One region of the Peribacillus sp. FSL E2-0159 genome, then DNA from elsewhere that is predicted to be linked to it. Evidence: riboswitches for the same ligand, from Rfam matches in the RefSeq annotation. Region 1 holds a riboswitch; each other region holds the start of a gene.
The links. Region 1 has a riboswitch for cobalamin ahead of NYE63_RS27920 (ABC transporter substrate-binding protein). Riboswitches for the same ligand answer to the same signal wherever they lie in the genome.
Positions count from the first base shown of each region.

Region 1 (7,332 bases):
TGGCAAAATGATTGCAATATAATTCCATCCGCGCATTGAAACGCTTCCCATCAGCCAGCCGATGATTTGTCTTAATTCATCACCCGTCAGCGCAATCATCAATGAAATGAAGGCACTTAAAAACGAGCTGAAAATGATTCCTGTTAAAATGATCGTTTCCACTTTCATCGATCGATCCATTTTTTTTGCAAAAGTCAGTACGCAGAGCATCGTGAGCACTGAGCATAAGATGCTCAATGCCGGAAGAGTATATAAACCGATGAATGGCAGTGATATATTCAAGAATATTGTCATTACGGCGCCGACTGATGCTCCTGATGAAATACCTAATGTGTAAGGATCAGCGAGCGGGTTCCGGAGCAGTCCTTGAAATGCTGCACCCGCAATCGCAAGTGATGCCCCAACCAAACCAGCAAGCAACACACGCGGCAAGCGGATGTTCATCACGATATTCGTAAGCATTTCATCCGGATCAGCAGCTATCGGTAAATGGAAAATCTCCTTGCCGATTATTTGTATAAGTACGGGAATCGGTACTGGCACCGAACCAAAGGAAATGCCTATCGTCATTGCGAATAACAAAAATAACAACGCAATCAAATAAGCAAACGTCCATTTAGTTGTCAAATAGGTTCGGATAGACTGATTTGGCAAGTTCCTCTACTCCCTCTATTAAGCGTGGACCGGAACGGGTCACCAAGTCAGAATGGACATCAAAGACTTGGTCATTCTTAACAGCATTTACGTCTTGCCATCCTTTTCGGGCCGTCACTTCACTTTCTGAATCTTTCGTATAATAACCATACGTTGTAATGATGACATCCGGATTTGCAGCAATCATCGACTCTTCATCAATTTTTGCCCAACCGTCCAATTCAGCAGCAGCATTATCCGCTGAAATAATATTAAGCATTTCATTCATGAAAGTATTTTTTCCAGGTGTGTATATTTCTGGTGAAGGCGAAACTTCCACTAAAACGGTCTTCCTATCCTCTTCCTTTACGGATTTGGTCTTTTCCTGGATATCCTTGAGCTTCGTTTTCATATCCGCAACGATTTCTTTTGCCTTATCATGTTCTCCCGTTGCCTGTCCAATCATTTCAATAGACTCATAGACTTGGTCAAAGCTTTGTGCATCATTGACTACGAGGACATCTATTCCAGCATCCTTAAGCTGCTGTAAACCCTCATTTGAATTATGGGCACTTGATGCATGCGCAAGAACAAGGTCAGGTTTCATGGAGACAATCAGCTCCGTGTTCATTTCCATTCCGCCAACTTTTTCAATTTCTTTCGTTTCTTCCGGGTAATTATCATTGTCGGACACACCAACGACCTTTTTGCCCAAACCAAGTGCAAAGACCACTTCCGTATTACTTGGTATCAACGAAACGATTTTCTTCGGTTTTTGTTCTATCGTTACTTTTTCCCCTGTCGCATCTTTAATCGTAATCGGGAAAGCTTCGTGTTGAGCATGATTCGTTTGCTGTTTTTCTTTTCCTTCATCAGTAGCGTCACTGCAGCCGACCATCATGCCTGCAGTAATCAACATCAACAGTATCAGACCAAAAATTTTCTTCATTTTCATTCCCCACAATCTTTTCATTTAATTTCTTCCCACCTAATAAAGAAAACGCAATCCTGGAAGATGCCTCCAAAACAAAAAGCACCTCCCGTTAAACGGAAGATGCTTGCATGGCAACAATATCATTACGGACTCTTGGGTCTGCCACACACCTTCCCATCCGCGTAGGTTACAGGTGTACGAATTCTGGCAGGTCTCCTGGCTCATGGTCATCGTCAACGGCACCTTCCCATATCTCATACAGTGGTACACAGCCGTCAGCTCCCATATACAGTGGCGGGACCGCGCTGGCATTTCACCAACTTCCCTTTTAAGTCATTAAGACACCAAATCGTTCATATGTATATAATTTTCACTGCCCTCATTATACACCATGTAAGAATCGATTATTATATGATTTTTCTGAACAAGTACGAAATGAGCCGTCCACCTTCAATGATTTGAAGCATTTTCAATCAGTGCAGCAAACCCCTCGACTGATAACCCAGGTGAGATCCGAACTCGATGCAGGGCATGCACCCCTTGGTCCCTTAAAGCCCCCCCAGGTTCGGTAGTGACTGCCATCTTGTATCCAGCTTCTTCTGACAGCCAGAGACTCTCTTCGTTATAACGGCCAACCGGATAAGAAAGCACTGTCGTGTCCTGATCGAGGATACGGTCGAATAGCTCCTTCGATTGAACCATTTCCGCTTCTTGCTGATTTGCCGTCATGCGGTTCAGCTCCAAATGGTTGAAAGTATGACTTTCGATTGAAATCCCATTCCTGCTCATCTCCACCATTTGATTTTCAGTCAGGTGATGACCTTTATCAATGGACTTCCCGATCATGAAGACAGTTGCTTTCATATCATTTTCTTTTAATATCGGGAAAGCCTCCGTGTAGTTATCTGTATAACCATCATCAAAAGTAAGCCAGACGCACTTCTCACTTGGCATCCGATTCTCGGTTAAAACGAGGAATGCTTCTTCAGGGGATAATGTATAGTAACCATTCTCCCGAAGCCAAACCATCTGTGATCGGAATTCCTCCCTTGGAACCCGGAGGCCATTACCTTGAGAAATGCTGCGGGAGCTGGACCGGGGACTCGGCCGTTATCCAGTCTCCCGTATCGATTTGGCCCCCCGAATCCTGCCCGGTCCCATTCTCAGCCGCTTCGGCCACTTCAATGTCATCTTCCGCAATCGGTGCAGCCGTCTTTGTGCCTATCCCCTCTAAAATCCCTTGTGAGCATCCAGTTAAAATCAAAATCCCCAGCAATGCCGCCATCCTTAAAACTCTATATTTTTTCACTATCATTCTCCTGATTTTTTTATAGTATAATAGTACCAGGAAATCAGTAAACAATAAAGTATTCCATTTAATGAAAAAAGAGGAAACAATAGAGCTTAGCGACACGCTAAACATTCATGAGGATTTTTTTTCATAAGTATGTGCTATTAGCTTGAAAAGTTTGCCTATAAGAAATATAATAAATAAGTCGTCGACTTTAATATATGTCCCAGTAGCTCAGCAGGATAGAGCGACAGCCTCCTAAGCTGTAGGTCGTAGGTTCGATTCCTATCTGGGACGCTAATTATAACCCCCTGTTACAAGCGGTTCTTCCGCGGAGTAACAGGGGGTTTTTTTTGTTAGTTAAGAACAATTGATTTTTTGATGGAGAAAACGCAGGTCTCAAAGCTAAATTATTTCATCAAGCCATATAGATATCAAAAAATCCGATTGCAGAAAATCCTCGCAAAAAACTATGCATAAAGGTTGGGAAAATTCGCAAACAACAATACAAACTGTTTGAAAGTAAAAAAATTAATCATGTCTTTTTTTGAAATATATGTTTTAACCTGTCTAATCCGGGTATACAAATACTGTAAGACATTCTCACCAAAGGAGATGATAGTGCATAATGAGTACAATCAGAAGCCAATGGAACAAAGAGAATGACGCAGCGGTGTTTAGTCCCGGTGATCAGCGTTAGAGTCAATTGAAGAGTTGGATGATAATCAAACATGGGAATTACTAGTCTTCTCATCCAAAGGAGGGAGATACGATCATGAGTATTTACAGCCTATGGAATCCAGAGAATGATGAAGCAATTTTCAGTCCGGGTGATCAAAAGCCATTCAGTACGCTCATACGAGTAGATTCGGATAAACACACACACACTGACAAAACACTTGAATATGAATTACATGGCACCGTACTGAATGAAATTTAGTCGAAGCAGTAATATACCGAAAAAGGATGGAGCGATTGCTCCATCCTTTTACTTTTATTTATCGAATTTCAGTTTCGCCAATGCAGTATTGATCGGCTCTTCTTTATTTTGCTTTTTCATATAATTGGATACTTCATTTTTGGATACTTTTTGATTTTTATTTTGCCCTCTTCGTTTATTGTAAGAAGATAGTTTTTCGTGAAAACCGCATTTACAGGTGAATGTCTGTGCTTCTCCTTGACCGCGCATTTCCATCTTTTATGACATTGCGGGCATCTGGAATTTGTTACACGTGAAACACTTTTTTTGTGGCCGCAATCAGGACATTTCGTTCCTGACGGGGACGAATATGGAATATCTCCTACTTTAAGATTTATTCAAATATAGAAACTACAATTTCTCCTAAAAAAGTTAATGAAATTTCCAGAGAAAATACACGCTAAAAAAAAGAAGTTGAAATTCTCAAACAAGCAATGTCTATTATGTCCTCTAAATAGGAGTGTATGGGGCAATTTCCTCCTTGAAATTATGTTATATTAGACGGTAAATAGTTAGTAAGGGAGTTTGAACAAATGTCAAAAAGTGTGGTAATTGCTGAGAAGCCTTCAGTTGCACGTGATATCGCAAATGTATTGAAGTGTAATAAAAAAGGCAATGGGTTTTTAGAAGGCGATAAATACATCGTTACGTGGGCATTAGGACATTTAGTTACACTAGCAGATCCAGAGGCATACGATATTAAATATAAAACATGGAAACTGGAAGACCTTCCTATGCTTCCTGAACACATGAAGTTAGTTGTCATGAAACAAACAGGAAAGCAATTTAATACTGTTAAAACACAATTAAATCGCAGTGATGTAAATGAAGTAATTGTGGCTACTGATGCAGGGAGAGAAGGAGAATTAGTTGCACGTTGGATTATTGATAAAGCAAAAGTTCATAAGCCTATCAAACGACTCTGGATTTCTTCTGTAACAGATAAAGCTATTAAAGATGGATTCAATAACTTAAAGCCTGGTAAAGCTTATGAAGACTTGTATATTTCTGCAGTAGCACGTTCGGAAGCAGACTGGTATATCGGTTTAAATGCAACTCGTGCTTTAACAACAAAATTTAATGCACAATTAAACTGTGGACGTGTTCAAACACCAACAGTTGCAATGGTTGCAGCACGTGAAGAGGAAATTGCGAATTTCAAACCTCAAACCTATTATGGAATCGAAGCCCAAACAGATGGACTTAATTTAACGTGGCAAGATGCAAACGGGAATAGTCGCAGCTTTAATAAAGAAAAGACCGACGCAATCGTGAAATCACTGGGAAGTAAAGATGCGACTGTTGTCTCCATTGACCGTAAAGCAAAGAAAACATTCGCACCTGGTCTATATGATTTAACAGAGTTACAACGTGATGGGAATAAACTCTTTGGCTATTCTGCCAAAGAAACATTGAACATTATGCAAAAATTGTACGAGCAACACAAAGCCTTAACTTATCCCCGTACAGATTCACGATATTTATCATCTGATATCGTTAGTACGCTTCCAGAGCGTTTAAAAGCGTGTGCTGTAGGTGAATATCGTTCTCTTGCAAATAAAGTGTTAAGTAAACCTATTAAAGTGTCAAAAGGGTTTGTGGATGATAGTAAAGTGAGTGATCACCATGCCATTATTCCAACTGAAGGTTATGTAAATATTTCATCCTTCACTGACAAAGAACGCAAAATCTACGACCTTGTCGTGAAACGTTTCTTAGCTGTTTTATTCCCTGCATTTGAATATGAGCAATTAACAGTGCAAACGAAAATCGGGGATCAAAAGTTTATCGCTAAAGGAAAAACAGTGATTCATTCTGGCTGGAAAGAAGTTTATGCAAACCATTTTGATGATGAAGAATCAACAGATGATGTAAAAGAGCAGTTATTACCTCGTATTGAAAAAGACGATGTATTAAAGACAAAAATAATCACTCAAACGTCAGGCCAAACAAAGCCCCCAGCACGCTTTACTGAGGCGACTTTACTATCAGCAATGGAAAATCCCACGAAATACATGAAAACAAATGATAAAAAGCTTGTGGACACGTTAAAATCGACTGGAGGACTTGGTACAGTAGCCACTCGTGCTGATATCATCGATAAATTATTTAATTCGTTCTTATTCGAAAAACGTGGCGGTAAGGAAATCTATATCACATCTAAGGGTCGTCAGCTTTTAGATTTAGTGCCAGAAAAACTAAAATCTCCTGCAACAACAGCTGAGTGGGAACAAAAGCTCGAGCTAATCGCAAAAGGGAAACTGAAAAAAGACGTGTTCATCAATGAAATGAAAGATTACACAAAAGAGATTGTCAGTGCAATTAAAACGAGTGACAAAAAATATAAACATGACAATATCTCTACGAAATCTTGTCCAGACTGTGGTAAGCCAATGCTTGAAGTGAATAGTAAAAAAGGCAAAATGCTCGTCTGCCAAGATCGTGAATGCGGCCATAAAAAGAATGTCGCCCGTGTAACGAATGCACGCTGTCCACAATGTAAAAAGAAAATGGAACTACGTGGTGAAGGCGATGGTCAAATCTTCACATGTAAATGCGGATACCGCGAGAAACTATCTGCTTTTGAAGCAAGACGTAAAAAAGAGTCTGGTGGAAAAGTGGATAAACGTTCCGTTCAGAAGTATTTAAAAGAGCAGGAAAAAGAAGCCGAACCGATTAATAATCCATTTGCGGACTTATTAAAAGGGTTTAATTTAGATAAATAATAATTTATAAAAGGACACTTCTATCCTTTATAAAATGCACACATGTTGATTTGAAAAGTTTACTGTCGTTGCTTAAGATAAACGCTTGATTTTTAAACTAAAAAAAGGAAGAGCGTGTCCTGAAAGATCGAAACACACTCTTAATATATCCCGGTAAATCACTTTTTATATAAAAGATTCTATCTGGGTGTTTTTGCCCTCATCTCCCGAAAATGTGGATTTAGGGATAGGAGGGCAAAACATCCAAATTAATTCCCGCTACCCAAAACGAGACGATAACCAATCTTTAAAATGCTCTGTCTCAGTTCATTTGAGATAGAGAAAGTAAATAAAATTCGTAAAATGAGTAATTTGGAACACCATATGAGGTGAAAGCTGGACGTACGGTGTGGAGCAGAGGAAAAGATGAAGATTATATCAAAGTCTTGCCTATTTTATTTAGGCCATGTATGGCTACCTTTGTTCAGAGCTTAGTACCCAGTGTTGTATTTAATTTACCAATTTACGCCTATTTTACAGGTGTAAGGTAGAAAGAAACATTTTTATTAGTCGAAAATCCACTTTGGTTAAGTTCCAACCATGTATTCTCCTTCAGGTCAATTTCAAACTGATTGGCATCTCCAAAGGAATCTCCTCCTATTATTTTTTGCAAATCAGCAGATATAATTTGGAACCATGGATCTTCCTTTAATAATTCATTATTCCTAGTTTCATAAGTAATGATATACTTTCCAGATTTTATTTGTTTACCAATTGTATAGAAACCAGA
Region 1 covers NZ_CP152053.1:5,702,893-5,710,224, forward strand. The annotation lists gene NYE63_RS27915 (iron ABC transporter permease) at 1-654, opposite strand, end outside; gene NYE63_RS27920 (ABC transporter substrate-binding protein) at 617-1,582, opposite strand; cobalamin riboswitch at 1,756-1,931, opposite strand; partial or broken gene NYE63_RS27925 (polysaccharide deacetylase family protein) at 2,018-2,702, opposite strand; tRNA gene NYE63_RS27930 (tRNA-Arg) at 3,082-3,155, shown strand; gene NYE63_RS27935 (hypothetical protein) at 3,634-3,798, shown strand; partial or broken gene NYE63_RS27940 (DNA topoisomerase III) at 3,853-4,115, opposite strand; gene NYE63_RS27945 (DNA topoisomerase III) at 4,371-6,563, shown strand; gene NYE63_RS27950 (hypothetical protein) at 7,072-7,332, opposite strand, start outside.

Region 2 (7,332 bases), 2.7 Mb from region 1:
TGGTATTTTCCATGTCATAATTGTACTGTTATTCGCCTTTAGCTCCATTGTGGGCAACTATTATTATCGAGAGTCGAACATTAGCTTCATCAATGAAAATAAGGTTTGGTTAAACATCTATCGTATCGCAGTCGTGGGGATGAAGATATTCGGTTCGCATGCCTCACTGGACTTTGTTTGGGGACTGGCTGATGGCCCTTATGGCAATTATCAACCTATTCGCGATAGCATTACTAGGGAAGAGTGCATTTGCTGCACTGGAGGATTATCAAAAGCAAAAGAAAAGTGGGGAAAATCTTGTCTTCCATGTGAACAATATTAAAGGTTTGAAGAATGCGGATTGTTGGGGTGACCCAAACGATAATGTGGATGTGAAGAAAGAGGCCAAAGCTCTCATTAAGCTTACAAGTAAAGTCCTTGAAAGGGGATTTTACTTGTAAGCTTTTTTGTCTTTTCCCTCCTTTTTTTATCATTATTGAATATTGCTTCGTTTTTTACACAAAATACCTTTGTCTTTAATACTGCTGTCAATCGATGATTGGATAATTTAAAAACTAGGAGTGAAAACAATGGATAGCAAGCAATCAAAAAATGAATCTTCAGAAATTGCCGGAAGAATATATGATGTTAGTGATTATAAACGGGAAGATACTTTATCTTCTGGACTGGCTAGAACCCACGAACAAGTCTCGGATACTTATGCGGAAGGCGAAATAAAAGCAGTTGTAGATGATGTAAAGGGAAGAGATATTGAACTTGCAAAAGAAAGATCTGAGGAAGAAAAGTAATAATAGGATTTTTGTTTTTTTAGGAACAAGAATTATCGCCTGCTATTCGGTTTGATCCCCTAGCTTTTGAAAAATGAAACAAGAGCTAGGGGATACATAATTAATAAATCCGTTCTGTCTCCAACTTTTGAAGCAATTCTTCCTTCGTTCTTGGGAAAAGGTCCCGTTCTGCAGGTTCCCTTGATTGATGAAGGGCTTGAAACATTTCAAAAACCCATGGCTTCTCCAGATGCGCTTGCAGCAAAACGTCTTCATCATGGAAAACGGATACGGGGTCCCCTTGGTATATGACCTTACCATCGTTCATGACCACGACTTCATCAGCCCATTGATAAGCTAAATTAACATCATGAGTTGATAGGATTATCGTTTTGTCCTGGTGGTGGATACTGTCCAGCAGAGCCATGATCTGCTTTGAGAAATAAGGATCCAATCCAGCGGTAGGCTCATCCAAGAGCCAGACATTGGGTTCCATGGCGAGTACCCCTGCAATGGCGACACGTTTTTTTTGCCCTAGGCTCAAAAAATGGGTGGGTCTGTCTTTCAGTTCGGTTACTTCCGTTTCAGCCATTGCCCAATTTACTTTCTCCTGGACTGCATTTCTATCCCAACCTAAATTCATCGGTCCAAACGATATATCCTGTTGTACATTTGCGGAAAAGAGCTGCGAGTCGGGATCTTGAAAAACGATCCCGACTTGCTTTCGTAATGATAATAATGCCTTACGGTCATATTTCATTTTCTTGCCCTTAAATCTGATCTTTCCTGCTGTAGGTTGTAAAAGACCATTTAAATGCAGGAATAAAGTCGATTTGCCGGCACCATTATTTCCTAATAACGCTATCTTTTTACCATGTTGAATCGTTAGCGAAAGATCGTTTAAAGCGAACGTTCCATCTGCGAATTGATGGGTGAGGCCTTCTATATGAAAAATATGCTCGTCCATTCTTGGTTTGCCTCCAATTTACAAAAATCCATTAATAAAGATTAAGCTTCCTAGTATTACAATCGCGATCAGCCAATTGCGTGCGGAATAGGTGAAAGTATCCTCGATAAAAGAAAGGTTCTCTTGATAGCCTCTTGCGTTCATCGCCATCGTCAAATGTCCAGAGCGCTGCAATACTCCTAAAAATAATGATGAGATTAGTAATCCGAGAGATCGAATGCCTTTCCTTAACGAACCATACCCCAGCCGTGAAGCTTGTGATTGGTGAATGGCCAAAGCTGTATCTAAAAAAATAAAGATGAAGCGATAGGTCAGCTCTATTAAATCGACCAATAAGGAAGGCACTTTAAGTTTTCGCATCACCGATAGGATGACGGTAATGGGTGTAGTCAAGGTAAGGAAATATAAACAGCTGATGCTGCCTAATACGACAGTGATCAAATTGATCACTGTACCTATGCTGTCATCGCTGATGAATATTTGCCAGTTCCCGACCTTCCAGGACCACCATATATTCGAAATCGAAGTAAATTTGCTTGTAAAAGAAAAAAGGATGGTAATTGTTCCTGATAGTATAAAAAATCCTGGTAATAGCAGTAATTTAAGATAATAAGAAAGCGGGATTTTTGCCGCAAAAATGATTAAAGCGCTCATCACCGTAAAAGTGATGAGCGAAACGGTCATATCCCTTACCGTTAACGAAAATAGCAATAGGGAGAGTGCAAAAACCATCTTTTCCAACGGATGTACATCCTTTAGCCCATTGAAATAGGCATATTTATCAATGAGTAACATGCTTCGATTTTTCGGGGATTTCTTGTTTGGTTTGTTTATTTCTTTGTCTCGTTACACCTATGAAATAACCAATGAAACCAGCTCCGATCGCAGCTTGCAGCGCAAATAATAAGCTTTCGGTTTCTGCACCTGGCGGCTCCCAAATACTGTTGAACCATGGCTTGTATTGCGGCTGGATTTTAGTGATGGCTTCTTCAGCTTCGCCATCGGCACCGCCAAATTCCGTTCCTTGTTGTGTGATTAACGGTATGGTAGCAAGAATGACGACCAGGAAAAGCAGCAGTAAACTTTTTTTCATGTTAACGGGCCTCCTTAGATAAAACTCGCAGCAATTTCAATTCGCCTAGATTGTATTTTTTCAAGAAATTCATCACGACGACTGTCAATAACCCCTCACTGATTGCCAAGGGAATTTGGGTCAGGGCAAAAATCCCTGCAAATTTACTGAAAGAGGCCATGAATCCTCCTACCTCGGATGGAAAAGCAAGAGCAAGTTGAACGGAAGTCACCACATAGGTTCCCAAATCTCCAAAAGCAGCTGCCAAGAAAACGGCAAGTGAAAAAGACCACCTCAATTTAGTTGCGCCCTTGAAGACGAAGTAAGCAATGAACGGTCCGCAAACGGCCATGGAAAATGCATTGGCCCCTAATGTCGTCAATCCACCGTGAGCCAGTAAAACAGCTTGAAATAACAGAACGATGGAGCCAACGACACTCATGGCCAATGGTCCGAATAAAATGGATCCCAAACCAACTCCGGTAGGGTGTGAAGAACTTCCCGTAACGGAAGGAATCTTTAGGGCCGATAAAATGAATACAAATGCACCCGATAGGCCAAGCATCATTTTTGTTTCTGGGTTTTCCCTTACCTTGGATCTAATGGACCGGTAACCCAAGATTAAAAATGGAAGGGTAACGGCCCACCAGAATATAGCCCATTCAATGGGTAAAAAGCCCTCCATGATATGCATGGCCATTGCCCTTTTTGGGACAAAAAGCAGTAAAATGACAAAATAAATAATTTTCCAATTGGTTCTTTTCATTCTTTCTCCTTTCAACACTTTTAATTTTTCTGATCAATCTTGACAAGAAAGGCGCGCCCAACATAAAAAGCACTTCTCTCAAAGGAAAGAAGTGCGTAATGAACAGGAATTTTGCAGCATAAACCAACCATGGGCCTTTCTGCCTGATCCGCACACCCATCCTCGTAGGTTGAAACAGTTTCACGCTTCATGGCAGGTCTCCTGGCTTTGGTTCATCATCCCATTACATCCTTCCCATCTCATTTGACAGTGGATTAAAGTTAAAGTAATAGGACTTCCCTTTACAGTGGCGGGACCGCTCCGGATTTTCACCGGCTTCCCTTTTAAGCTGAATTCCGAAAAATTCAACACCATAAAACTTATGTAATTATTTAGAAAATTCTCGTATAGTGTACCATAAAGAAATAATTCCAGCTACACTATCTTTTTTTTTTGACTAAGTTTGTTGCAAGGAAAGGCTTGTGGGAAGGATATACACTATTAAACTTTTCTAAACAGTCGGAATAAACTATTGAATTTTGATAAAGTTGTTATATGATAGATAAAGTTAGTTAGAAATGTATATTAAAACCAAATATTAAATTTTAAAAGTGCTCTTGTGTGAATAACCAAGGGATAATAGGGAAATCGGTGAAAATCCGATGCAGCCCCCGCTACTGTAAACGCTGATGAAATTGTCGATAGCCACTGGCATTGTTGCCGGGAAGGGACAAAGTAAAATGAAGCGTAAGCCAGGAAACCTGCTTTTAAAATTGCATGATACTTTTCGGAGGGAAAGGTAGAAGGACTATGACGATTTTGGGAGATTGGGCATTCTTGCCTGGGGCTCCTCATTCATATAGTTTTTTTAAACCTTGACTCTTATGTTAAGGTTTTTTATTTTGCCTTTTCCCTGAACGCAGGAGGAAGAAGATGACTACTTGGAACTTAATGGGTACAAATACACATCTGTTGATTTGTAATGGAAGCAGCTGCATGAAGAAGGGCGGGGAAGAAGTAACCCAAGCGATTCGCGATGAAATTACTTCCAAAGGACTGGATTTGAAAATCCATACAACCAGGACACGGTGTAACGGAAGATGTAAGGATGCCTGCGTTGTGATTGCCTATCCTCAAGGAAACTGGTATCGAGTGGAAACGCCTGATTTCGGTCGCCAAATTGTCAGCCATATTGATGATGGGGAGTTTGTTCCACAAATGATCTACCAATTCAATGATGGGGAAATGACACCGAATCCAGATTTTCCTGCTCATACGGGTATTTCAAAGAACAAATCGTAAAAAGGAGATGTCTTAATGAGTACAAACGGTAAATTATTCGTCGTGGGCTTTGGGCCAGGGAATTTTGAACACATTACCAAACGTGCTGTCGAAGCCCTTCAAGAAAGTGACTACATCATTGGTTATAAAACCTATGTTGAACTCATTCAGGGACTGCTCACAGATCAAACGATTATTAGTACGGGGATGACTGAAGAGGTATCACGTGCACAGGAAGCAGTGAAACAAGCGGAGCTAGGTAAGAAAGTTGCGGTAATTTCCAGCGGGGATGCCGGAGTTTACGGAATGGCTGGGTTGGTTTATGAAGTATTGATTGAAAAAGGCTGGAAAGAAGAAACTGGAGTGGGCATTGAAGTCATTCCTGGCATTTCGGCAATTAACTCTTGTGCATCTTTACTTGGGGCACCAGTCATGCACGATTCGTGTACGATCAGTCTCAGTGATCATTTAACTCCTTGGGAACTGATCGCTAAAAGGGTTGAAGCAGCTGCAATGGCAGACTTTGTCATTGCCCTGTATAATCCGCGCAGCGGCAGGCGGACCAGGCAAATTGTTGAAACACAGAACATTCTCCTTCGCTACCGTTCTCCTGATACACCTGTCGGGTTGGTGAAAAGTGCTTATCGCGATAGGCAGGATATTGTCATAACCAATTTGAAAGATATGTTGAATCACGATATTGGAATGTTGACCACCGTCATTATTGGTAATTCATCCACCTTTTTCTATGATGACAAAATCATCACACCAAGAGGCTATCAGAGGAAATATACTTTGAATTCGGAAAAGCAACCATTGAAGCCGCATCAGCGTCTGCAAAAAGAAGCGGAACCGTGGGCGTTAGATCAAGAAGCCGATTCTGTGCAAGAAGTCTTCATCGAATCTGCTGGAGGAGTTGGATTACTTACAAAAGCACCAGAAAAGAAGCCAGCTTCCTTTGAAATGGCAATGGAAGCACTGTCAAGAGTCAAGGGTCAAACCGTTCAGCAATCCATTGAGCCAATTGTTCAGCAAAAAATGGAGTCGGTATTCGAACTTGCCGTTAGTCCTGGTGTGGCGAATAAACAATTCACTCCCAAACAAATGATGACACTTGCGGAAGTTGTCGGGGAAAAGGGCACTATGGAATACACGCCAAATCATAAAATCGTATTAAAGATTCCAACAACGGATCCGGAAGTCATTACGGGGAAATTGCAATCAGCAAACTTTCTATTATCGCCGATTGGAGATGTACTGACATTAAAAGCCTGTGATTTCTGTGATGGTGAAAAAACGGAATCCATTCCTTATGCGGATGAAATACATCGGGTGCTTGGCGGAATGAAAATGCCCAAGGAACTTAACATCGGTTTTAATGGGTGTGGGATGGCTTGTTATAGTGCTGTGATGGATGATATCGGGATTGTCTTCCGAAAAGGGAAGTTCGACTTATTTCTTGGAGCTAAACCGGTTGGAAGAACAGCCCATCCAGGTCAGCCGGTTGCGGAAGGCATTGAACCGGAACAGCTTGTTGAACTGATTACGGACATTGTCGCGGAGTATAAGCAAAATGCCCATCCAAATGAGCGGCTTTTTAAATACTTCAAACGTTCGAAAAAGATAAAGAATTTTTCTTATCAGGACATCGCTCCCAAAATAAACATAGAGCCTGCGCCTTGTGAAGACTAATCAAGAGGGGGAAAGTAAATGAAAGCAGTCTTGTTCGTAGGACACGGAAGCCGCTTGGCTTCGGGAAATGAAGAAGTCCTTCATTTTATTGAAAATATGATTCCGGTAATGGACGATCGCTTCCTAGTAGAAACGTGCTTCTTGGAATTTGCGGTACCGAATATATCTAAAGGCATCGATAATTGTGTAAAACGAGGAGCTACTGAAGTTATCGTCATACCGATCATTTTATTGCATGCAGGACATTCGAAATTACATATCCCAGCTGAAATAGAGGATGGGAAAACCAAGTATCCAGAAGTGAAATTCACATATGGCCAAACGATCGGGGTTCACCATGATGTATTGACAATCCTGACAGACCGTCTTGAGGAAGCGGGATTCGATACCACCGCTGAACATGCTGAGACAGCAATATTGCTAATTGGCCGAGGTGGCAGTGATGCTGATGCAAATAGTGATATATATAAAATTTCACGATTATTATGGGAAAAATTAAACGTTAAATGGGTCGAAACAGCTTTCATGGGTGTAACGGACCCGCACGTTGATGAAGGTATTGAACGATGCATCAGGTTAGGGGCAAAAAAAGTAGTGATGCTGCCATATTTCCTCTTCACAGGGGTGTTGATGGAAAGAATGGAGGATATGCTTAAAGGCTATCAAGAGCAATATCATGATCGAGAATTTATTTTGGCGAAGTATTTTGGGTATCATCCAACATTACAGAACATTCTCCAAGAACGAGTAATTGAAGCCAGTGAAGGCAGGTCAAGTGGGGATCGTGATTTGGAAAACTATCGTAAAC
Region 2 covers NZ_CP152053.1:2,550,544-2,557,875, forward strand. The annotation lists partial or broken gene NYE63_RS12505 (alanine:cation symporter family protein) at 17-440, shown strand; gene NYE63_RS12510 (YozQ family protein) at 570-788, shown strand; gene NYE63_RS12515 (ATP-binding cassette domain-containing protein) at 889-1,734, opposite strand; gene cbiQ (cobalt ECF transporter T component CbiQ) at 1,753-2,529, opposite strand; gene NYE63_RS12525 (energy-coupling factor ABC transporter substrate-binding protein) at 2,516-2,827, opposite strand; gene NYE63_RS12530 (energy-coupling factor ABC transporter permease) at 2,829-3,572, opposite strand; gene NYE63_RS12535 (hypothetical protein) at 3,593-3,763, opposite strand; cobalamin riboswitch at 3,746-3,942, opposite strand; cobalamin riboswitch at 4,144-4,335, shown strand; gene NYE63_RS12540 ((2Fe-2S) ferredoxin domain-containing protein) at 4,485-4,853, shown strand; gene cobJ (precorrin-3B C(17)-methyltransferase) at 4,869-6,524, shown strand; gene NYE63_RS12550 (sirohydrochlorin chelatase) at 6,543-7,332, shown strand, end outside.
Region 2: it holds a riboswitch for cobalamin, as region 1 does, so the genes downstream of both, NYE63_RS12540 ((2Fe-2S) ferredoxin domain-containing protein) here and NYE63_RS27920 (ABC transporter substrate-binding protein) in region 1, are expected to answer to the same signal.

Region 3 (7,332 bases), 2.5 Mb from region 1:
TTCATTATGGTGACTTTTGGGTGGAGAGCGTTGTTTTATATAACGGGTGTGATCGGCATCATCTTCGCAATCGGTTTTGTTATTTTTTATAAAAATCCTGAAAAAAGCCAAAAACTTTCCGAGGAGGAATTTGAATACATTAAGTCGGAAGGTGGTGGAGTAGAGCAAGGCATTCAATCATCAAAAATAAAATGGGGTTCGTTATTTAAATATCGAAGCGTGTGGGGGATGATTCTGGGCTTCTTCTGTACCATTTGGATCTGGAACATTTTCCTTGTCTTCCTTCCCCTTTATTTGTTTGATGTCCATCATGTCTCACTTAAAGAAATGGGTATATATGCTGGTATTCCTTGGCTTGGCGGAATCTTTGGCAATATTTTCGGAGGATATCTTACTAAAAAATTGGTTGACAAGGAAATTACTACACCTATTAAAGCAAAGCGTGCCTTAATTAGTATATGTGCCATCTCGGCCGCTATCGTTGTATGTGCAGTTCCACTTGTCAAAGGGCTCGCTATTACCTTAACATTACTTACCCTCGCTCTTTGTTTTATTTCTGCCATTACAGGCAGCGCGTGGGCACTTGCCGGTGATATTGCTCCTCCTTCCATGGTTGCTTCCGTAGGTGCAATTCAGAATTTTGGCGGTTATTTTGGTGGAGCCTTTTCCCCTGTTGTGGCAGGCATGATAGTGGATGCTACTGGCTCTTACTCTCTTGCCTTTATATCTGGCGGTTTAATCGCCGGATGCGCCGCAATCTGTTATTGGTTTATTGTAAAACATCCTATTCAAGAATAGTGTAACCGAGGAGGACATAAATTGATGCCAAAAGTGTATATAGCAAGACCAGTACCGGCCGAGGTAGAGGCATTTATTTCGAAGTATTGCCAGTATGAAAAATGGAACGGCCCTGAACCCATTACCAGAAGCCAGCTGTTTAAGCAAATTTCCGATGCGGAGGGACTGCTCATCACCGGAGAAAAAATAGATGATGAACTTATGGACCATGCACCATGTCTAAAGGCTGTCAGCAATATCTCGGTAGGCTACAACAACTTTGATCTAGAGGCAATGAAAAAGAGAAGCATAATCGGTACAAATACACCTGATGTTCTCGATGAAACCGTGGCCGATTTAGCTTTAGCCTTAATGCTCTCAGCAGCCCGTCGTATACCGGAACTGGACAAGTTTGTAAAGGATGGCAAGTGGGGAAATAAAGGCGATGAACCCCTCTTTGGCGTTGATGTTCATGGAAAAACATTGGGCATCATCGGTATGGGGAGGATTGGGGAATCTATTGCAAGACGAGGCAAATTCGGTTTTAACATGGAAGTTTTATATCATAATCGGCGAAGAAAATTCGAAGTGGAGGAAACGCTAAGTACAACCTATTCCTCTTTAGAGCACCTTTTACGGGAATCCGATTTCGTTATTTTAATGGTCCCTTATACTCCGGAGACGAGGCATCTTATGGGACGGGAGCAATTCGCACTGATGAAAAAATCTGCGATCTTTATCAATACATCCCGCGGTCAGACGGTGGACGAAAAGGCCCTCATAGAAGCACTGCGAACTAAAGAAATCCTTGCAGCTGGTTTGGATGTATTTGAACAGGAACCCGTATCGCCTGACAATCCGCTTTTAGCCATGCCGAACGTGGTTACCCTGCCGCATATAGGTTCAGCTACTCATCAAACACGATTTGATATGGCCATGCTTGCGGCGAAGAACCTCGTTGCAGCGGTTACTGGAAGGGAGATAAGCAATGTTGTCCCTGAATTGAAAGGACTTCAGTTACTAAAATAGTAAAAATTCATTAACTCAGCAGAAATATTAGGTTGTCCATGACAATTTAAATGAATCGTTGATATTTGAAAACTCACACCATTCCTAAACTTAGATGAGATAGATTGTTTGTTATTAAATGCAGGACATAAAAGAAAAATTCGATAAAAAGGCATCCATTCATTTTGGATGCTTTTTAATGGGGAGAAAGAATGTGATCAAAATGACCCTAAATAATTTGTTCTACGGCACAATTCCAACAAACAAAATAAAACGAAGAAAACTAAACTAAGAAGCATTAGGTAAGAAGGGATGATCATTTCAATGAATTTTACAGAAAAAATTAGTCCACGAGTCCAAGAAAAGAATACGAGGTGATGAAGTAAAGGAAATATGCTGCATGAACTACACAGTGACTATTAAAAAAAATTTCAAAATAACTCCGAGTGATAGTTCCAGCAGTTGTAATGATCCCATGAGTATTAGTAGAAAAATCAAATCAGGTTTCATTCCTGATTTTAGACATATTCTAAACCATTTGATTCTTTTTCATGCCAAAGTAAATTCAACAGTTTATCTAGTTCCTGGCTTTTATGTAATGTTTTTGGGGAAGAAAATCCATATATCAATCCCGTAGTTATTAATTCTTTCCTCAATATCTCAATTTTTTCATGTAATTCTTCCATACTCTCCAATGTAGAATCCCTCAAGTACTTTCTTTTTTTGTTATGAATCTATTATTACATAAATTAGGTTGCTTTCAAATAAAAAAGTGAGTATTCACTTATAAAAACAGCTTATTCGGGAGGGAGCAATACAAATCTGAAAATGAAAAATCTACACACTATCATTCATATATGTCGTTACAAATAACTGTTTGTATAAGATTATTGCCTCCGTACAAAACGAACCGTTAAAAAACATCAGGATCTTAATTTGATATGGCATAAATTTGTGATAAGGAATATAATTTGTATTAGGTAAACTTTTTGATTTTATTTTCATATAGTTAATATCCATTTTTAGAGAGTTGTAATCGTAAAACCGTATAATATAGGAGAGTTTTTAATATTTGTTAAATTCTTAAGAATAGATAGTTGTTCTCCTTTTTACAAACTGTTTTTAGTTTATTTCTAGGATGGAAATGATTAGTTGCTGAGTTTATCAAAAATTAATTAGAGATGAAACTATTAAAGTGTTAAGGAAGCATCAAAAGGTTTTGACTTAATAATTTTAAGATGGACAAGCACTATATTTTACTATGAAGATGAGGGAAAATTTCATATTTTATTGGAATGGGTATATTCGTTTAATAGCGAATATTTAAAAGGGAAGCCGGTGCAAAATCCGGCACGGTCCCGCCGCTGTATTGGTGAGTCCTATGCAAGAAAGTCACTGGATAATATCCGGGAAGACGCATGGAGATGATGAACCTAAGTCAGAAAACCTGCCCGTTCTAAAAATGCTGTTAAACCTACGGGAGATAGGGAGGTGTTAGAGTGCTAGAAGACGAATTTGTTCTTAAACTATAAGCATTTCTGACCGTTAAATCTGGTTGGAAATGCTTTTTTATATTTCGTAATTTTTCAAATAGATAAAATTCCATAATTGAAGGTGAGAAAACATGTTTTTAAAACGGTCTAAATTATTTCATTCTTTTGTTGGACTACTAGTAATTTTCACAATTTTTGTTACTGGTTGCAGCAACACAACAATAGATCAAGAAAATACATCAGATAAAGATAAACAAAAAGTTGTTACTTTTTCATGGCCTGGGGATATAGGTGACTTAAATCCACACACATATTTTCCGAATGAGTTTTTTTCCCAGGCTATGGTATATGAATCCCTTGTTTATTACGGTGAAGGCGGAGAAATTCAGCCTTGGCTTGCAGAGAGCTGGGATATATCGAAAGATGGAAAAGAATATGTATTCCATCTGAGGAAAGATGTTAAATTTTCAGATGGTTCCCTCTTTAATGCTGCAATCGTTAAGAAAAACTTTGATACCATTTTAGATAATCGCAAACAACATGAATGGGTGGAATTAATTAACCAAATCAAAGGTACTGAAATAATAGATGAATATACATTTAAACTTATTTTGAACAACGCGTATTATCCAACTCTTCAAGAACTAACTTACATCAGACCGTTGAGATTTGTAGGAGAAGCTGCTTTTCCTGACAGTCAAAACACATTTAAGGACGGACTCAAGTCTCCGATTGGCACAGGACCGTGGGTATTGAGCGAATATAAGAAAAATGAGTTTGCAGTTTTTAAAAGGAATGAACAGTATTGGGGTACTAAACCTAAAGTAGATAAGGTGGTTGTTAAAGTCATTACTGACGGTGAGTCAAGAGTATTAGCTTTTGAGAAAAAAGAACTCGACTTTATTTTTGGAAACGGGGTCATAAGCCAAGATTCATTCCAATTTTTGAAGAATTCAGGGCAATATGAAACCAAATTGTCAGAACCTACAGCTACTAGAACGCTGCTTCTTAACTCAAATAGAGAAGCGACTAAAGATCTTAAAGTTCGGTTAGCGCTCCAACATGCTTTTAATAAACAGGCTGTTATTGATAAGATCTTTTATGGTATGGAAAAAAAGGCTGATACTTTGTTTCCACCTATTTTGCCATACACGAAAATTAAAATTGAGCCTTATGAATATGATGCAGAAAAAGCAAAACAGTTATTGGATGATGCTGGATGGAAACAAGTGAAGGGGAAACCATTTAGAGAAAAAGACGGAAAAGAATTGCAATTGGAATTACTGTTTAATAGTACAGACAACATCCAAAAGTCAATCGCAGAATTTACCCAAGGTGATTTTAGAAAGCTAGGAATAGATGTTAAATTGACTAGTCAAGAAACTAATACTTTTTGGACAAATGCATTTCAAGGTGAATTTGATTTATTATTTACATCTACTTGGGCTGTACCGTTTGATCCACATTCCTATTTAGCAGCTATGACGACAAATACGGAAAATGGTGGTCCAGATTATAACGCTCAATTAGGGTTGCCAGTAAAGAAAGAATTAGACCAGAAAATTAAAAAAGTATTATTAACTACAGACGAGGAGGAGAGAAAAATACTGTATTCCGATATATTAACGACATTGCACGAACAAGCTATTTATTTACCGATATCTTATCAGTCTAATATAGCAGTGTATCAAAAAAACATTAGTGGAGTAGATTTTTTACCTCAAGAAGCTGAGGTCCCTTTAACTTCAATTGATGTTAATTGAAGTGGGGATACTTAAAAACAACTTAAGGAGTGCTACATGAGTTGGTTTATATTTAAACGTCTCACAAGTTTAATTCCAATTTTATTAGGAATTTCGCTCATCACTTTTATCTTGCTTCACTTAATTCCTGGAGATCCGGCAGTAGCTTACTTAAGGGCGTCACATATTCCTCCTACGGATGAGACAGTGGCAGCCCTTCGAGTTGAGCTTGGATTAAACAAGCCTTTATATGCCCAGTATTTTGAGTGGCTGGGAAAAGTGTTGCAATTGGATTTAGGGATGTCTTATGTGTCCAATAACTCTGTATGGGAAGAAATTGTGGTACATTTCTTCCCAACAGTTCAATTAACATTTGCTTCACTTATCTTTATTGTTGTTATTAGTTTACCCTTAGGAATGATTTCTGCTATTTACAAGGGGAAATTTGTTGATCAGTTTAGCAGAATATTAGCCTTTGTAAGTGTCTCTATGCCAACCTTTTGGCTTGGCTTTCTCTTGATCTATTTTTTATCAGTAAAGTTAGATTTATTTCCTGTATTGGGAAGGGGGACTTTGGCTCATCTAGTGCTTCCTTCCTTGACATTGGCTTTTGCGCATATAGGTACGTATATGCGATTGCTTCGGGCTAGTATGCTGGGAAATTTGAATGAACCATTTGTTGTTTATGCTAGAGCGAGAGGGTTGCGCCAAAGACTAATCGTTATCAGGCATGTCTTAAAAAAGTCCTTACTACCTGTGATAACTGGACTTGGCATGAGCTTCGGTAACATGCTAAGCGGAGCGGTTATTGTTGAAACAATTTTTGCTTGGCCCGGCATGGGACAGTTATTTGTCACATCTATATTAAATCAAGATTATCCGATGATTCAGGGGTGTGTATTATTTATGGGTGTGATCTTTGTGGTCTGTAATCTTCTTGTGGATCTTACATATTCTTTCCTGGATCCTCGTATACGCTGGGAGGGAGAGAAATAAGAGTGGTGCAAAACGTGAAACGAAAGCTGATGACACATAAGCTCATGATGATCAGCATCATGATTATTTCCTTCCTGACAGTATTGGCTCTTTTTGCTCCTTTTTTGGCTCCTAATGATCCGAACTTGATTGATATCGTTCAGAAGCTGCAAGGGCCCTCCTCTCAGTTTCCATTGGGGACTGATCATTTAGGGAGATGTATTTTGTCCCGATTAATCTATGGAACACGAACCTCGTTGGGTACAGCTTTCCTTGTCATGGGATTAATGATGATTATTAGTATCCCACTTGGTATTTATGCAGGCTTTATAGGGGGTAAGGTTGATTATCTCTTCATGAGAATGTGTGACATACTCATGGCATTCCCAAGCTTTCTTCTGTCCCTTGCTTTAATCGGAATTTTAGGACCGAGTCTTGGCAATCTGATCTTGGCGATGGTGCTTGTCCAATGGGTTTTTTATGCACGCGTCATTCGAGGAATGGTTCTTAGTGTAAAGGAGCAAAACTTTGTCTTAGCAGCCAAAATATGCGGGACACCAATGAGAGTCATTGTCATCAAACATATTTTACCTGCCATCATTTCTCAAGTTGTTGTATTAATCTTTATGGACATCGGAGGAGTTATTTTAGCAATTTCTGGACTCTCTTTTCTTGGTCTTGGCATACAGCCGCCAGAGGCAGAGTGGGGAATGATGATCAATGATAGTAAGCCATTTTTTAGAGAAACCCCTTCATTGATGCTTTACCCTGGGTTGATGATCTTCATCGTTGTGTTTGCTTTTAACTTGTTTGGCGAAGCTTTGAGGGATGCTCTAGACCTAAAAAAGGAATAGAAGGGAGGATGGATGGAAGATGGGACAACACCCCATTCTAACTGTAGAAAATTTGAAGGTTATTGTATCGACACCGTATGGAGTGACTCAGGCTGTCAATGATGTCAGTTTTAACCTCGAGGCTGGGAGAAAGTGTTGGGCATTGTCGGAGAAAGTGGATCAGGGAAAACGATGACATGCATGTCTTTGCTAAATCTTTTACCTGACAAGGCAAAGGTGGTGCAAGGGAGCATCAAGTTTAACAATATAGACCTTTTAAATGTTTCCACAGAAGACATAAGGAAAGTACGGGGCAGTGAAATCGCAATGATTATGCAAAACCCAATGATCGCCTTTAATCCTGTGAGGACGATAGGGCGGCATTTTATTGAAACACTTAGAACTCATTTGCCTATCACTAAGCAGCAAGCGCGGAAAATGGCTTTGGAGTACTTGGAAAAAACAGACCTACCAAATCCAGAAAATGTCTTGAAGCAATATCCG
Region 3 covers NZ_CP152053.1:2,410,118-2,417,449, forward strand. The annotation lists gene NYE63_RS11925 (MFS transporter) at 1-798, shown strand, start outside; gene NYE63_RS11930 (D-glycerate dehydrogenase) at 820-1,806, shown strand; gene NYE63_RS11935 (aspartyl-phosphate phosphatase Spo0E family protein) at 2,304-2,471, opposite strand; cobalamin riboswitch at 3,066-3,255, shown strand; gene nikA (nickel ABC transporter substrate-binding protein) at 3,410-5,041, shown strand; gene nikB (nickel ABC transporter permease) at 5,078-6,016, shown strand; gene nikC (nickel transporter permease) at 6,019-6,849, shown strand; gene NYE63_RS11955 (ABC transporter ATP-binding protein) at 6,985-7,332, shown strand, end outside.
Region 3: it holds a riboswitch for cobalamin, as region 1 does, so the genes downstream of both, nikA (nickel ABC transporter substrate-binding protein) here and NYE63_RS27920 (ABC transporter substrate-binding protein) in region 1, are expected to answer to the same signal.

Region 4 (7,332 bases), 930 kb from region 1:
GCTGTGAACCTGCATTCGTCCTCGAATAAATAAGAAATTCACTAGCAAGGAATAGTAGCTCCAATCTTTTTTCGAGAGTTTCATCACTGCTGATCAATTCTTTATACAACTTGAAGATTTCGGGTTCCATATGCTTCACTTGGTTCCAGACCGTAACCTCCGGATAAAAGCCTTGTTCAATTATTTCCAAACGGGCCAAGTGATGCAGTGAATGAACGATATGGTTGTATGCCTCAAGATAATGGCCTTTTTCAAAGAAGCTTTTCCCATCCATGTACCTGCGAATTAACTTTGCGAATTCCATCCCCATCTTTAACTTCCTTCCATAGAAGGGGAACTCCCGGATTTCAGTTTTCAAACGGTCCAAATATTCATTCCGATCAAAAAGGACCTTCCCGTTATATATCCAGTCAACCACTTTGCGGTTCGTCCCTAATAGAAGCCATTCTTTTAACTGGTCTTCCTTTACGATATGCAAGGCTGCCTTTTTATCCTGGTAAGTGTAATGTTTTAAAAACACGGCCTCTTCGGCTTCGTCTGCTATTACAAAAAGAATGTAGTCAAATGTATCGGTAATCGGGCTATTATCATCTCTTTTTTCTATTAACAAGATTCCAAGTGTAGATTTTAAACTTGCTCGCTCTTGATAAATCGGGCGAAGGATATCTTCCATCATAAATTCCTCCAAAACCTTTTTTTTTAGACTTTCGACAAAACTCTTCAATTTCCTGCTTATTTCCCTTACCCCAAACCAATTCAATTCAAAAGTAATATGTATCCTTAATTTCTTTTTTGTTCCATCCATTGTTTATGTTATAGTTAAAGTTATATTTTAGGAGGGACAATCCATGGCTAAATATTCTAGCAAAATCAATAAAATACGTACTTTTGCTTTGAGTTTGATTTTCATTGGCTTTATCGTAATGTACCTTGGGCTATTCTTCAAAACGCACCCTGTTGTCATGACGATTTTCATGGGTCTGGGCCTTTTATTCATAATCGCAAGCACCGGCGTTTATTTTTGGATTGGAATGCTTTCTACAAAATCGATCCAGGTTGTCTGCCCTAACTGTGGCAAACCTACAAAAATACTAGGGCGTGTAGATATTTGCATGCATTGTGAAGAACCATTGACACTTGACAAAAAGTTGGAAGGCGAAGAATTCAACGAAAAATATAACCGGAAAAGCCTGCATGACTAGGTCGGCTAGCTGAATTCCCTTTAAAGAAGTCTTTAACAATTGTATCATTTCTTCATAACATGAAAAAAAGTTCCAACCAAGTGGAGGAACTTTTTTTAATGCGATTCTTTTTTCGCACAATCCGTACAGTCGCCATAGATTTCCATTCGATGGTGACTAACATTGAAACCGGTGACTTGTGCTGCGAAATGCTCGACTTCATCCAATGCAGGATAATCGAAATCCACAATTTTCCCGCAAGTTTGGCAAATTACGTGATAATGATTCGTCGTCACGAAATCAAACCTTGCTGAAGAATCACCATACGTAAGTTCTTTTACCAAACCTACCTCACGAAAAACACGTAGGTTGTTATAAACCGTTGCCACACTCATATTCGGAAACTTACCTTCCAGCGCTTTATATATATCATCAGCAGTAGGGTGGGACATGGAGCTTATCAAATACTCAAGTATCGCATGGCGTTGAGGAGTTATTCTTACACCGGTATCTTTTAAGGAATCCAACGCTTCTTTTAACTGAACTTCAGACACCGTCATCCACCTCTTTTTCTCATTAAGTATGAATTATTAAATTATAATATTTATAAATAGTGTACCTTTTATGCGTTGAATTTGTCAATAATTCAATGGCTTAACCATTCTTTTTTAGTTTATTCATGAACATAGTGAATCTTTCCCATTTTTGCATTGAGTTTAGTATCCCCTAGATAAGTCGATTACGTTGGTGAAGTCTTTTCCAGCTTTCATGTATTCACGCATGTTTTTTTCGAAAATGGCAAAGGTTCTTGGTAAATATTCTCCGCTTTTACTTGATAGATGCGGTGTAACTGTAACATTCTCCATCTTCCAAAACGGATGCCCTTTTCCTAATGGTTCCGGATCAAATACATCCAAGATGGCATGAGACAATTCCCCGGCATCCAGGGCTTCGATCAACACTTCATCGTTAATCAGGTCGCCACGGCCAATATTCACGAATACTGCAGATCCTTTCATTGCGTTAAAGTGTTCTTTTTGCAAAAGGCCCTTCGTTTCGTCCGTACTCGGCAGGACTGATACGATATAATCGGCTCCCGGTATGGCTTTCAATAAATTATCCATGGTATAAAGGTAATCGATGGATTCCACTGGTTTCCCGCTCCGGTTCACTCCCATCGTCGTCATCCCAAAGGCTTTCCCAAGACGAGCCACTTCCCCTCCAATTGCACCGACACCAATAACGAGCATAGTCTTGCCATTCAATTCCCCTACTTCAATCTTTCTATCCCACAGTTCTTCCTTTTCATTCTTCATTAGCAGTTTCAATTTCTTTTCATATTGCAAAAGCATCCCTATCGTATACTCGGCCATTGGGATTTTATGAATGCCTCTTGCATTGGTCACCAGAATGCCACGTTCCTCAATGGCTTTAAGTGGCATTAATTCCATCCCTGCACTCATGACCATGATCCATTTCAAGTTCGCCGCTTTCTCAATGATTTCTTCAGTTAAGTCTTCACCATATGTAATTAAGATTTCCGCTTCACGAAGCGGGCCATCCGTCCATCCTTTTTGATAAATGAAGTTCAATTCAGGAAAAGCTTCCATCATCTTCGTTTGGATGACTTCATTCGGAATGACAGTTGAAAGTATTAACATGTTTATCTCTCCCTTTTAATTAACATAAAAAAACACGGGCTCTATGTGTCCCGCGCAACTTTCTCTGAGGAGGTATTCCCTTAATAAAGCATATTCAGGTGTCCCCTTTTTGAGTTGGACAAAAGCCTTACCTTATTAAAAAAGGCTTAATTTTAAAGAATTTGGGTTTAAAGCATGTAATTCCGGCAAAATGAAAACGCCATCCCTTCTGATCAGGACGTCGTCAAAATAGATGTCACCACCACCATATTCGGGACGCTGGATCAAGACCATATCCCAATGTATCGATGAACGGTTTCCATTATCCGCTTCTTCATAGGCAAGTCCAAGAGCCAAGTGTAGACTCCCGCTTATTTTCTCATCGAACAAGATATCGTCCATAGGTTCCAATATGTATGGATTGATTCCAATTGCAAACTCCCCTATAAACCGGGACCCTTCATCAATATTAAGAATTTGGTTCATTTCAGTGTCACGATTGGATGTCGCTCTAATGATTTTTCCCTTTTTAAAGTTTAATTCTATGTCACTAAAGGTGATTCCTTCATAGGTTGTGGGTGTGTTGAAGGCTATCCTTCCATTGAGACTATCTTTTATGGGTGCCGTAAAAACTTCCCCATCCGGTAAATTCTTTTTTCCGGCACATATGATGGCAGGCATACCTTTGATGGAAAAGGTCAAATCTGTCTCTGGTGAAACGATCCTGACTTTGTCAGTTCGTTCCATCAATTGTTTTAACGGTTTCAAGGACGCCTCCATTTTCCCGTAATCCATGGTGCATACGTTCAAAAGGAAGTCTTGGTACCTATCGAAGGTCATGCCGGCTTTATGCGCCGATGCGTTGGTGGGATAATTAAGTAAGACCCAACGTCGGTTGTTTACATAAAAAAGAGTAGGAGATTTCATTGCCTCCCCTTGAAGACGGTGCCTCTCGATGGGAACATCATTCATTTCCACATCGTTTTCTTCCCCTGTGATGATGATGACCGCATCGATATCCCTATATTTCTTCAAAGCCCATTGCGAAGATATTTCAAGTTGTTCCTTCACATTCCCTTGTAACAGGTGGCGGCTTATCTCATCGTCTTCGAGTTCTACATATGGATAAGCACCAACTCTGTATATTTCATCAATCAGCTCTTTCAATAATGGTTTCGTGTTGATATGCCCCCGTATGAGGATTCTCTCTTTTGGCTGTAATTGTATCGAATGATGAATCAGCCTGGCTGCAAGCTTCGTTATTCGCTCATCCTTCATCTGCCTGTCCCTTATTTTTCGAGGTCGCGAAGAGTTTCAAGCGCTTCTTCGACGTGGCCTTTGACTTTTACTTTACGCCATTCTTTGACTACCTTACCAGACTTATCAATCAAGAAAGTTGAACGTTCAATGCCCATATACTCCTTGCCGAAGTTCTTTTTCAATTGCCAAACTTCAAATGATTCAGCCGCTTCATGATTTTCGTCAGCCAGCAACAGAAAAGGCAATCCATGTTTTTCAATGAATTTTTCATGACGTGCCGCCGGATCTGGGCTGATACCAATGATGACCGCGTTCAATTCCTCGAATTGCTCATTATGGTCCCGGAAATCACAAGCCTCCGTCGTGCAGCCTGGCGTCATGTCTTTTGGATAGAAATATAAAACAATGTATTTCCCCTTAAAATCCGATAGCGATACCATTTCGCCATTGTTTGCAGGGAGTTTGAAATCAGGTGCTGTTTCTCCAATTTTAACAGTCATATTGAACCCTCCATTTTTTTCATTATGGTAAGAGTACCCAATAATCGAAAGAAAAACAACTTTCATTTATCCCTCCTATCTTTCTGCTCCAGATCGATCACCGTCCGAATCACGAACGCTGCCGGCAGTGTATACCCGATGAAAGCCTGAATGGTAGCTATCATCCTGCCCATGCCAATTGGGGCTATATCTCCATACCCTACAGAAAACATCGTCATCGCACTAAAATAAAAAGAAGTCTTCAACTGTTCATAGAAAGTGCCATCCAATCGATTGCCCATATCAAGAATCACCGAATGATTCTGAAGCTCGTATAATAAATAAATCAGTGCAAACCCAACTAATATCGTCGCATATAAATTGCCAAGCCAAAGCATATCCTCCAGAGAAAATTTCTTTCCTCCCGACTCAACAAGAAATAACGTACGAATGCTCATCACCATACAAAAAATGATTCCTGCAATCAAGATGTAGAAAGTCATCCCCCACGCCCCATTTCAAAACGCCACTCTCTTTATACATACTCCCTGTCCAAACAATATATTCTTTTTTAGGAACAGACCTCATCCTTATTCCCCCACTTCCAATTAACGGTTACTTTTCCCGAATCTTTTTTCCATGTTGACCCTTTTGGTCGGATATGTTACGATTGTCTAAATTTTTATAATAGTTTTTATTTTATAAATCTTTGACCTGCAAACAGTTATCAAGGCAGGTTTTGCAAAATTTCATATGTGGAAATAGGTTCCTAATTTTCATTAGGATTAAAAGGGAAGTCCGGTGTAATTCCGGCACGGTCCCGCCACTGTAATGGGAATGTTAGCGCCATCCAATATGCCACTGATCAAAGGATCGGGAAGGCCCGCCGCTAATGATATTCCCTAAGTCAGGAGACCTGCCTATTTCGACAACACTGTTTTAACCTACGGGAGATAGGGAGGTGTTAGGGACCTTATAATTGTAAGGGGCATTCTGAATGCCTCTTTATTTTAAGCATTTCTAACTTTCTCTTTTGACGGTTAGGGATGCTTTTTTTTTGTTCAATCAAATGAATTTAGGAGGATGGGAATTTTGAAAAGCAGTAGTTTGGGTTACCCCCGAATCGGGGAAGATCGTGAATGGAAACGTACATTAGAAGCTTACTGGTCCGGTAAAATCGATGAAGCAGAATTTACGGCACAACTAAAAGCCATCCGTTTAGGCAACTTACAAAAACAGAAGAAACGGGGCATAGATATCATTCCTGTCAACGACTTCACTTTCTATGATCAAATGCTGGATATGTCCGTCATGTTCGGTCTTGTTCCTGAACGTTATTCAGCTTATGAAGGCGGAATCGTTCCCCTTTCCGTTTATTATTCAATGGCTCGCGGAAACAATGATGAAGTCGCTTCCGAAATGACGAAATGGTTCAATACGAACTATCACTATATCGTCCCTGAATTAAAACTGTCACAGCTGACTTTAACAGAAAATAAACCACTTGCAGCATATCGGGAAGCCAAGGAAAAGCTAGGGATTGAAACGAAGCCCGTGTTGATCGGACCTTATACTTTCATCTCCCTTTCCAAAGGCTTCAATAAACAAGAAATCCCTGGCATCATCCTGAGCCTGCTTCCCCTATACACGCAAATCCTGCGGGAGTTGGAGCAAGAAGGCGTGAAGTGGGTTCAAATGGACGAACCTTCTCTTGTTTCATCCATTTCCAAAGATGATATGCAGACAGTTACTTACCTCTATGAAAAACTGAATGAAGCAGCACCAAACCTGAACATCATGCTACAAACATACTTTGATGCCGTGGAACATTATCAAGAAGTCATCGAATTACAAGTCCAAGGAATCGGTCTTGATTTTGTACATGATAAAGGGAAGAATCTAAGTAATCTTGAAGCATTCGGTTTCCCGAAGGACAAAGTGCTTGCTGCAGGTGTGATTGACGGAAAAAATATTTGGCTATCTGATTTATCGAAAAAAATCCAATTGATCGAGACACTTAAGAAAAAGGTAGCCGAAGACCAAATTTGGATTCAGCCCTCTTGTTCCCTGCTTCATGTACCAGTGACCGTTCGTAATGAAACCGCCCTTTCAAAAGAAGTGAAAGAGGCCCTTGCTTTCGCTGATGAGAAACTTGAGGAAATCACACTCTTGGTCAAAGGGAATAATCAAGGCTTTGAAGCAATCGCCGAAAAAGTCGATGCAAATAAATTTACGGTTCAAACGTTAGCAAGTTCAAATGCACGGAATCATGGGAGTGTACATTCCAATGTCGAAAAGGTTAAAACCAGGACCGCCGGCCGTCAGCTTCCATTTAAAGAGCGTTACCAAAAACAACAGGAATTTTTCAAATTGCCTTTTCTTCCTTCGACTACGATCGGTAGCTTTCCGCAGACATTTGAAGTTAAACAAGCACGCGGGAAATTCAAAAGAGGAGAATGGACCGCTTCGCAATATGAAACATTCGTTAACGAAGAAATCGGCAGGTGGATCGAAATCCAAGAAGAAATCGGTTTGGATGTTCTCGTTCACGGAGAATTCGAACGGACGGATATGGTTGAATACTTCGGCCATAAGTTAGGCGGATTCGTCTTTCTAGAAAAGGGTTGGGTACAATCCTATGGATCCCGCTGCGTGAAACCACCAGTCATCTACGGCGACATCCATTTCATCGAACCGATGACAGTAAGGGAAAGTGTATACGCACAATCCCTTACGAAGAAGACGGTAAAGGGAATGCTTACAGGTCCTGTT
Region 4 covers NZ_CP152053.1:800,004-807,335, reverse strand. The annotation lists gene NYE63_RS03970 (nucleotidyltransferase-like protein) at 1-673, opposite strand, end outside; gene NYE63_RS03965 (YgzB family protein) at 849-1,202, shown strand; gene perR (peroxide-responsive transcriptional repressor PerR) at 1,298-1,735, opposite strand; gene NYE63_RS03955 (D-2-hydroxyacid dehydrogenase) at 1,898-2,842, opposite strand; gene NYE63_RS03950 (aminopeptidase) at 2,978-4,099, opposite strand; gene bcp (thioredoxin-dependent thiol peroxidase) at 4,111-4,581, opposite strand; gene NYE63_RS03940 (potassium channel family protein) at 4,644-5,063, opposite strand; cobalamin riboswitch at 5,307-5,499, shown strand; gene metE (5-methyltetrahydropteroyltriglutamate--homocysteine S-methyltransferase) at 5,644-7,332, shown strand, end outside.
Region 4: it holds a riboswitch for cobalamin, as region 1 does, so the genes downstream of both, metE (5-methyltetrahydropteroyltriglutamate--homocysteine S-methyltransferase) here and NYE63_RS27920 (ABC transporter substrate-binding protein) in region 1, are expected to answer to the same signal.